Regions from separate parts of the Paraburkholderia youngii genome, predicted to be linked through region 3. Evidence: predicted binding sites of a transcription regulator. Region 3 holds the regulator's gene; each other region holds the start of a gene.
What was found. Region 3 encodes FNR, which switches genes on or off when oxygen is low (the NO sensors DNR and NnrR bind a similar motif). Its sites were predicted from a motif close to TTGATNNNNATCAA; they were not measured.
Positions count from the first base shown of each region.

Region 1: G5S42_RS36410 (basic amino acid/polyamine antiporter) is a predicted target of FNR. The motif match lies at 1,919-1,932, and genes of this name have one in related genera.
Region 2: G5S42_RS41930 (OmpW/AlkL family protein) is a predicted target of FNR. The motif match lies at 1,444-1,457, and genes of this name have one in related genera.

Region 1 covers NZ_JAALDK010000002.1:1,111,922-1,115,201, reverse strand. Annotated here, with positions in the region: gene G5S42_RS36415 (arginine deiminase) at 1-248, opposite strand, end outside; gene G5S42_RS36410 (basic amino acid/polyamine antiporter) at 368-1,789, opposite strand; gene G5S42_RS36405 (ATP-binding protein) at 2,166-3,280, opposite strand, start outside.
Region 2 covers NZ_JAALDK010000003.1:760,642-763,921, forward strand. Annotated here, with positions in the region: gene cyoA (ubiquinol oxidase subunit II) at 1-662, opposite strand, end outside; gene G5S42_RS41930 (OmpW/AlkL family protein) at 747-1,385, opposite strand; gene G5S42_RS41935 (IS5 family transposase) at 1,799-2,752, opposite strand; gene G5S42_RS41940 (IS5 family transposase) at 3,082-3,280, shown strand, end outside.
Region 3 covers NZ_JAALDK010000002.1:960,298-963,577, forward strand. Annotated here, with positions in the region: gene G5S42_RS35755 (universal stress protein) at 1-151, opposite strand, end outside; gene G5S42_RS35760 (response regulator) at 400-807, shown strand; gene fnr (fumarate/nitrate reduction transcriptional regulator Fnr) at 824-1,606, shown strand; gene G5S42_RS35770 (PAS domain-containing sensor histidine kinase) at 1,729-2,829, shown strand; gene G5S42_RS35775 (universal stress protein) at 2,862-3,280, opposite strand, start outside.

The DNA.
Region 1 (3,280 bases), 150 kb from region 3:
AAGCCGAGGCCGACCTGATTCGGCACCACCTGGTTGTCCAGAATCCATTTCTTGCCTTCGTGCACCGCGACCGTTTCGGAGAGCAGATTGTGCATCTCCACCACTTCGACGCCACGGTCGCGCATCTTCGTGACGAAGTCGAAGTGGTCGCGCTTCGCGTTCTCGACCCACAGTACGTCGTCGAACAGCAGTTCATCGCAATTGCTCGGGGTAAGACGCTGATGCGCGAGCCCCGGTGCGCAGACCATCACTTTGCGCAGCTGTCCGACTTCCGAGTAGACGCCCAATTCACCCGCTTTCGCGTCCGTGTTCGCCATGATGACCTCCTGAATATCAGTGGTGACCCGCTCTGTTCAATCTGATGTCGTTAGATTGTGATCCTTCCGGTTACGAGGGCGTAGATGCCGATGATTGCGCCAATGATGATGACGGTAAAGATGAACCAATCGGAAATGATGAAAACGTTCTTGCTTTGCTCTCGTCGCGCCCAAAAATAAAGTGCTGTGCCGGGCGCGTACAGCACCGCGGCAAGCAGAATGAATTTCAGGCCGCCCGCGAAGATCATGAATGCGGTATAGATCACGGCGATCGCGGCCATGATCAGGTCGCGCCGGCGCTCGTCGGCGCGAAGGTCGTAACCGTCGCCGCGATTCGCGTTCATGCATCCGAACACCGCGACGAGCAGGTACGGAATCAACGACATCGCGCTCGTCAGATTCAACATCAGCGCGAATGCATCGCGCGAGAAGTACGTGCTGATGACGAGCAACTGCACCACGATGTTGGTCAGCCACAATGCATTAGCCGGCGTCTTGTTGATGTTTTCCTTGCCGAAGATCGCAGGCATGTCTTCGGTCCTCGCCGCCGAGAACAACACTTCGGCGCAGATCAACGACCAGGCCAGATAAGCGCCGAGCACCGAAATCAGCAGACCTATGCTGACGAAAACGGCGCCCCAGTGACCGACCACCGCTTCGAGCACCGCAGACATCGACGGCTGCCGCATCGCCGCAATGTCCACGCGCTCGAGCACCGCATAAGGCAGCATCGTCACGAGCACCATCAGCGAGGTGACGACGACGAAGCCGAATATCGTCGATTGCCCGACGTCGGAGCGCTTCTTTGCATAACGGGAATAAACGCTCGCCCCTTCGATGCCGATGAACACGAACACGGTGACCAGCATCGTGGCCCGTACCTGCTCGAAGATATTGCCTTCGAGACCGCCGCCGTAGAGGTTGGCCTGGAACAGGTCCATCCGAAAGCCGAACAACAGGATCAGAATGAACACCAGAATCGGAATGATCTTGGCGATCGTAACAATACTGTTGATGAAGGCCGCCTGCTGCACGCCTTTCAGGATCATGTAATGAAATAGCCAGATGCCGATCGAAGCAACGACGATCGCGACGACCGTATTACCCTCGCCGAACACCGGAAAAAATGCGCCGAGTGTCGACTTGATCAGCACCCAGTAAGAAACATTGCCGATACAACTGCTGATCCAGTAGCCAAATGCGGAAAGAAAGCCCGGATAGTCGCCAAAACCCGCTCTCGCATACGCAAACACGCCGGCGTCCAGTTCTGGCTTTCTTTCCGCCAGCGTCTGAAACACGCGCGCCAGCATATACATGCCCGTGCCCGCAATCAGCCATGCGATCAGGGCGCCCAGCGGACCGGTGGCGTCGGCGAAGGTACGCGGTAGGGAAAATATCCCGGCTCCGACCATGCCGCCCACGACCATCCCGGTGAGCTGCACTTTTGAAAGCTTTTGTGGAGTGGACGCCATTCGGATTCCTTTTTAGTGACCCAACAAGGATCTGTAATCAGATTCGAACGAAACGTGTCTCTCGGCCAATCTTGCTGTTGATCCGCCGCGTTACTCTGCAACCACCACACGAAAAGAATGGTCTGTCCGCTGACGTTTGTCAATTTATCGCCGCTCGCATCGATAAGTCGCATTCAATATCGATGATTTAAAAATAATGCGACGTGTCGCATCACCAACGCGGTTTTCTCGAATGATGGGAATCGCTGAAGCGAGCTGAAAATGTGGTCGCTCAGAACTACTGATAAGCAGCTGAGCGACAGCTCGGAATGACGCGCGAACGTCATCAATGGTCCAAACCCGATGACGATTTCGCAGTGGCGGGTTTTGGGTCCAACTATGACTCGCGCAACTTCCTCAACGTCAGCCGCGCTTCGAGGCCGCCGCCAACGCGGTTGTGCAGCGTGAGCGTCGCGTCCATCGAAAGCGCGAGTTGCCGCGCGATCGCGAGTCCCAGCCCCGTGCCGCCTGTTTGACGATTGCGCGAATCTTCGAGTCGCACGAACGGCTCGAACACCGTCTCCAGCGACTCGGCCGGAATGCCGGGACCGCGATCGAGCACCGACACGGTCGCCTCGCCATCGTGCAACGCGCCGATCTCGATATGCGCGGCGCCGGCGTACCTCAGCGCGTTATCGACCAGATTGCCGACGATGCGCTTCAACGCCTGTGGACGCAACCTCAGCGACTGGCCGAACTGGCCCTGCAGCGACACTTGCTGACCGGCGTCCACGTAATCGCAGACGAGACTATCGAACAGTGCATCGGGATCGATGCGGCGCGGCACTTCGGTCGTGCCGTGCATCGTGCGCGCATAGGTGACCCCTTCCTTGACCAGCGCCTCCATTTCCTGCAGGTCCTGGCGCAGCTTCGCGGCTTCGCTGTCGTCGTCCATCGTGTCGACGCGCAGACGCATGCGCGTGATCGGCGTCTGCAGATCGTGCGAAATCGCCGCGAGAATCTGCATGCGCTCGGTCATGTACGTGGCGATCCGATCCTGCATCGCGTTGAACGCGCGCGCGGCGCGCGCCACTTCGGACGGACCGGCTTCGGGCAGACGGTCGGCCTTCAGGTCAGGGCCGAGCGTGTCGGCCGCGACTGCGAGCTGATTGAGCGGGCGCGTCGCGAGCCGCACCGCCAGCCAGCAGCAGGCGCCGAGCACGAGCAATTGCAGCGTCAGCACGAGCGGCAGCCAGCGCGACAACGGTGCGCCGGGCATCGGTCGCAGGTCGATGGTGAGCGGCGTGCCGTCGCTCAGTTTCAGGTGCACCTGCAGACGCTCGCGATCGCCTGGCACCGCGTTGACGGTCAACGGATATCGCGTGCCGATGCCGTCGCCGATCGATTGCGCGACGCGCGCCGACAGGCTTGCGTCGACCGGTGCGCCGGCCACGCCCTCGCCGAGCACGAACTCGTAGCTGCGCCGCGCAAGCCGCGGCAGCCATTGGGCGC
Region 2 (3,280 bases), on a different contig from region 3:
TTCATGTCGGAGAAGCCTTTGCCGCTGTAATTCGACGAGAAGCCCGTGAAGTCGCCCGCTTCGTCGGCGATCAGGTGTAACCGGGTTTGCATGCCGGCCATCGCGTAGACTTGAGTGCCAAGTTGCGGGATGAAGAATGAGTTCATCACCGAGTCCGACGTGATGCGAAAATTGACCGGCGTGCTCACAGGCACCGCCAATTCGTTCAGTGTAGCGATGCCGAGGTCAGGATAGATAAAGAGCCATTTCCAGTCGACCGCGACGACTTCGACGTTGATGGGCATCACGTCTGATTCCAGGGGTTTATAAGGGTCGAGCTCATGCGTGGTACGCCACGTAAGGATGGCGAGGAACAGAATGATGGCAGCGGGTATGGCCCAGACCACCACTTCAATCGCCGTTGAGTGAACCCAGGTCGGGACGTAGCGTGCGCTGCGGTTCGACGCGCGGTAGCGCCACGCGAAGGTAAGCGTGAGGATAATAACGGGCACTACGATCAGCAGCATGGCCCATGTGGCCGAGGCGAGGAGTGATCTCTCCGCCGTGCCTACGCTACCCTTGGGACTCAGGACGAGAAACTTGGGGCTGCACCCAGCAAGGGAAACGAACAGCCAACCACCGATGGGGATTAACCACTCCTTAAAAGCTTTCCTATCTGTCATGCCCATCTTCTCCCAAGTTAACCACTGTACTAGGAGCGAAGCCAGCCGTTCACTGAACCGTCTGTCGCTTGAGATTCGCAACGTCTAGAACTTCACCCCGACGCCAATACCAATGACCACCGGATCGACATGCAAGGCGCCAATTGTCGAGCCGCTAAGCGATGCGTCAGTCTTCATCCATATCTTCTTGATGTCGGCGTTAACGAATAGACTCTTTGATGCCTGCACGTCAATCCCGACCTGCAGCGCAGGACCAAAGCTGTGATTCTTTATAGAGACGGGTACACCTCCCGCGTGCAATCCGTTGTTATAGAAGAGCGTGTAGTTGAGTCCGGCACCAACGTACGGTCGAACGCGTCCCCCATGATTAAAATGATATTGCAATAACAATGTCGGTGGCAGCACGTTAACGCCACCAAGGTCGCCGAGATTCGACGTCAGGTGATGACGTGAGGTACCAAGAATCAACTCCACGCCGATGCTGTCCCGTACCATATAAGTGAAATCGACCTCTGGGACCAGCGCGTTGCTTACGCCGACATCGAGCGCGGAAAGCGTGTCAGTGCTGCGAACTTGCGGTTCAATGCTTATCGCGCGGAGGCGTACCAACCAATCACCTGCGTAGTTTCCGACGACTGCACTGTCGGCGGCGTTAGCTGCGTGCGGTCCAAATGGTGACATAAGGAGTAGTGCAGCAGCCACATTGCGGAGTTGCTTTATCATTGTCATTACCTTTAGCCATTAACCTTCTGCAGTGTGTCCGAATTCGTGGCCGATAGCGTTGATCGCAATCAACTGATGTTTTACGCAGTGCTTGTGTGCGTTACCGCGTCGCAGGCCATATAAATTCTTGCACTTGTCCATCCGCGCTCCGAATTGCGCAATGCGTCCCGAAATGCTTTGCAGCCGTTCGTGAGATTGCGATATGCCGTGTGGCTCTCCGTAGCACTAAGAAGCCTTAACAAAATGATTGCTTTGGTCTGTTAAAGGAAGGTCTGCATAACCCGCATTTCGAGCGCTGACCTTCTATATTTTTCGCAGTGGCGGTGATGAAAATTTGTTGAGTCGTTAAGGCGCCTGCGGTTTACGCCGCTCCGTGCAGCGCTACTGAGGCGCAAGACACGGCGCCTCGGTTATCAAGCCTTGCGCAAAGCTCTACGCGCCATCCATAGATTGCTCAGAGCAAACAACGTCGTGATCTGGGCTGTGTTCTTCATCAAACCTCGATATCGGGTCTTCGTGTAGGCAAACTGCCGCTTGAGGACGCGGAACGGATGTTCGACCTTGGCGCGGACGCCGGCCTTCAGCCGCTCGATCTGATCGTATATCGCGTCCAAACGATCACTCAGATCCAGCTTTTTGCGCTTGCCTGGTCTCATCGCGATGTGCCAGCGCACCCCGCCAGTCTCGCGACGCTTTTCGATCCCCTGATATCCCGCATCAGCGTACACGTCCGTTTCCTGGCCGTGCAATAGCGCATGAGCCTCCGTAATGTCGTGGACGTTGGCCGCCGTGCCGATGACGGTGTGGACCAGGCCCGACTCTGCGTCCACGCCGATGTGCGCTTTCATTCCGAAGTACCAGTTACCGCTTTTCTGCGTCTGACGCATCTCGGGATCGCGCGTTCCGGAGTTGTTTTTCGTCGAACTGGGCGCCGGAATCAACGTGGCATCGACGACCGACCCGGTCTTGAGCATCAGGCCTTTGTCCACCAGGATTTCATTGACCATCGCGAGCATCTGCGCAGCCAGTCCATGCGCTTCGAGAAGGTGACGAAACCGTAGAATCGTGCTCTCGTCCGGCAAACGCGTCATGCCGCCGTCAAGTCCTGCGAAGTCACGATACAGCGGCACGTCATATAACGCTTCTTCCATCGCTGGATCGGACAGACCAAACCACTGTTGCATAACATGAATGCGCAGCATCGTCGCGATCGGGAACGGCGGCCGTCCAGTCTTGCCAGTCGGATAGTGCGGTTCGATCAGCGCAATGAGCTTCAACCAAGGCACAACGCGTCGCATCTCATCGAGAAATTCTCGCTTACGCGTGCGCTTCGTTGTCAGATCCAGGTCAAGTCCAAGTTGCGTCATCTGGGCTCTCCTCAACTCACTCCCTTCATCCCAAGATAGTTCACCGAAATCTCAATGCCAGGACTTTTGCAGACCTTCCTTAACGCCTCTAAGTAGCGCTATGAATGGCAAAATGCAGCGCGGAGGAGTCGATCGTCATCTTCTGGTCGACTAACCGCCGACGCTTCGCGAAAGGTCCGGCGCAATCGTCGCGCCGCTCCTAATGTCGATTCTTGCCTTCGCGCTTCGGTCTTGAGGATGCTATTGGAACAGCAACGCGGACGAAGCCAGCGATGTCGAGCAATTAGAGCGTGTTAGGAACTTCGATTGAGGCCTGGTATCCTGGCGGGATGAAAACAACCGACCGCAAAGGGTATCCGACTGATGTGTCGGATGAGGAATGGAGTTTCGCGGCGCCGTATCTGACGCTGATGGACGTTGACGCGCCCCAGCGCAAATACGAACTGCGCGACATGTTTGATGCATTGCGCTGGATGGCTCGTGCCGGCGCGCCGTGGAGGATGCTGCCCAATGATTTCCCGCCGTGGG
Region 3 (3,280 bases):
CCACGTCGGCATTGTCCGACCACTTGCCGTGCCCCACCACGCAGCAGGCTTCGAGCGTGGCGCCCGTCAGCTTCGCGAGCTTCAGCGCCTCGGCGAAGGCGCGCTGCGCGCTGGGACTGTCGTCGAGTGCAACCAGAATTCGTGCATACATGTCGGACTCCCTCTGAAAGCGCTGGCATGACCCGAAGTGGTGCCCTCGCGCGTTTGCACCGACAGTGTGAAGCGCGCCCCGCCACTCGGCTTGACGCTGGTCAACGGGCCGCCGCTCGGCGCTGCCGCTGCTGGACGACATCGCCAGCAACCCACTAGGAATAATCCTACAACCACTACCTGGACTCCTAGCACCGCTTAAAGCGCTGCCGATATGTTTCCAAGATTAGGTCGCCAATACTGGTTGGTATGGACACCGCCCCGTCAGCCACCTTATCGAGAGTCTTCCTCGTCGACGATGCGGTCGAGGTCCGGCGCCGGCTTGCTTGCCTGATCGCGCTGATTCCCGGCATCGAAATCGCCGGCGAGTCGGCGGGCGTCGAGCACGCGTTCGACGACATCGTCGCGAGTCGCGCCGATGTCGCGGTGCTGGACCCGTGCTTCTCGGGCAAGACCGACCTCCTGCTGCTCGCTGCGCTAGCGCGGGTGCGGCCGTCCATCGTCAGCATCGTGCTGACCAATCATGACGCGACGGCGTTTCGCCGCGCGTGCGAAGCGGCGGGCGCCGACTTCTTCTTCGACAAGACCTCGGAGTTCGAGCTCGCCTGCCGCGCCATCGAAGCGATTGCCTATGCGCGTCGTGCGCACCGGGTCTGACCGCCAGGAGCCGATCATGCAAGTTGCCGCAGTCCGTGAACCCCGCCACGACGCGCCTCGCACCTCGCACGTCGTACCGATCCACGTCGCGCCCAGCACCGCGGCGGCACGCCACGCCGTCACGGGCTGCTCCACCTGCGCGATGCGCGCGATCTGCATGCCGCCCGAGCTGACACCGGACGAACTGAGCCGGCTCGATGCGTTGATCTGCGCGACGCGCTCGATCAAACGCGGCGACGCGCTGTATCGCGCGGGCGACGAGTTTCAAAGCATCTACGCGATACGCGCCGGCTCATTCAAAACCGTGGTCATGCATCGCGACGGTCGCGAGCACGTGACTGGCTTCCAGATTGCCGGCGACTCGCTTGGCCTCGACGGCATCGGCGAGGGCAAGCAGAATTGCGATGCGATTGCGCTCGAAGATAGCGTCGTGTGCATCATTCCGTTCGCGCAGCTCGAGGCGATCTGTCGCGAGATCAAACCGATGCAGCATCACATCTATCAGATGATGAGCGGCGAGATCGTGCGCGAATCGAGCCAGATGATGCTGCTCGGCACGATGACCGCCGAACAGCGCGTCGCGACGTTTTTGCTGAATCTGTCGAAGCGCTTCAAGGCGCGCGGCTTTTCCGCGGCGGAGTTTCATCTGCGCATGACGCGCGAGGAAATCGGCTGCTTTCTGGGCATGAAACTCGAAACGGTGAGCCGGATGTTCTCGAAGTTCCAGCGCGAGCACCTCGTCAAGGCGAACGGCAAAACGATCCGCATCGAAGATCCGGAACGACTGGCTCGGGTTTGAGCACCGGCGCGACGCTCGACCCACGTTCGTTCGCGGGACATGCCGGGTGGAACAGGCGCTCCTGAACTGATATAACTCAGTGCGTTGCGGTATGCGACCTTGCGTGGCCGCCTGGAGGAGCGATGGGTCTATCGAGCGGCGAGTCTTCCTGCTTCACCAGTGCTGCGTCCGGGTCGGACGTGTCCGTCGAGGATCGCTATTTCATGTTGGTCGAGGCGGTGCAGGACTACGCTATCTTCATGCTGGACCCCGCCGGCCGCGTCACCAGCTGGAATCCCGGCGCACAGCGCATCAAGGGCTACACGCCCGAAGAAATCATCGGCCAGCATTTCTCGAAGTTCTATACCCCGGAAGACATCGCGGCCGGCAAGCCCGCGCGCGAACTGGAAACCGCCGCAGCCGTAGGCCGCGCCGAGGACGAAGGATGGCGTGTGCGTCGCGACGGCTCGCGTTTCTGGGCTAATGCGGTCGTTTCCGCCGTGCACGATGCGTCGGGCGCGCTGCTCGGCTTCGCCAAGGTCACGCGCGATCTGACCGAGCGCATGCGTCTCGCGGAACTCGAACGCGCGAGCCAGGTATCCACGCACGCGCACATCGCCCGTGAAAACGAGCAGAAACGGATTGCGCGCGAACTGCACGACGATCTCGGCCAACGGCTGACGGCGCTAAAAATGAGCGTCGCGCTGCTCGAAGCGAAGCTGAACAAGCAAGCCGACACTGAGCCGCTTGCGGCGCAAACGCGTGAGCTGCAACAGCAGATCGACTGGATGGCCGCTTCGCTGCGGCGCATCGCCGCCGATCTGCGCCCCCCGCTGCTCGACGACCTCGGACTCGCCGCCGCGCTCGACTGGCTGGCCGAAGACTTCACGAAACGCTACAACGTGCGCTCCAGCGTGCATCTCGAACCCGCCGAGCCGGTATGCGGCGAATTCGCGGCGACGGCGCTGTTTCGCATCGTTCAGGAGGCGTTGACGAACGTCGCGCGGCACGCCAAGGCGAGGCGCGTACGCATCGACATGACCTGCGCGGGCCCGATCGTATCGCTCGATATCGACGATGACGGCGTTGGTGTCGCGCTGGATCATGCGCAGGGAACAACTTCATTCGGGCTGCTTGGCATTCGCGAACGTGTGCGGCAGTTGCGCGGCAACGTGTCGTTCATCAGCTCGCCGGGCCATGGTTTCAGGATCTCGATCCAGATACCAGCCGACGCGCTCGTGTAGTGCTCCACGCCGCCGCGCCCCGCTACCGCGGATTACTCCTCTGGCGCTTCCTCGCTGATTTGCTCGCGCATCAGCAACACCGGACAGGTCGAGAAACGCAGCACCCGCTCCGCCACGCTGCCGATCACGAGGCGCCGCACGCCGCGTCGCCCATGCGTGCCCAGCACGAGCAGATCGGCGTGGACCTGCTCGCCGTGGCGCAGCACGATCGTGGCGACATCGTCGGACAGGCTCTCCGACTCGATCATCGCGGGCCGGCAGCGCACATCGGCGGCGGCGCAGGCCTGCTCGGCCTCCTCGAGCACCGAGTGGCCGTCCTGGCGCAATGCTTCGACTAGCGCGAGCGGGTCGTAATAGCCGGCATAGGAAAAGATCGGCGTCTTGTCGACTACATAAACCGGATGCACGACGGCCTTCGTCAACGCGGCGAGAGTCACCGCTTCTTTCAGCG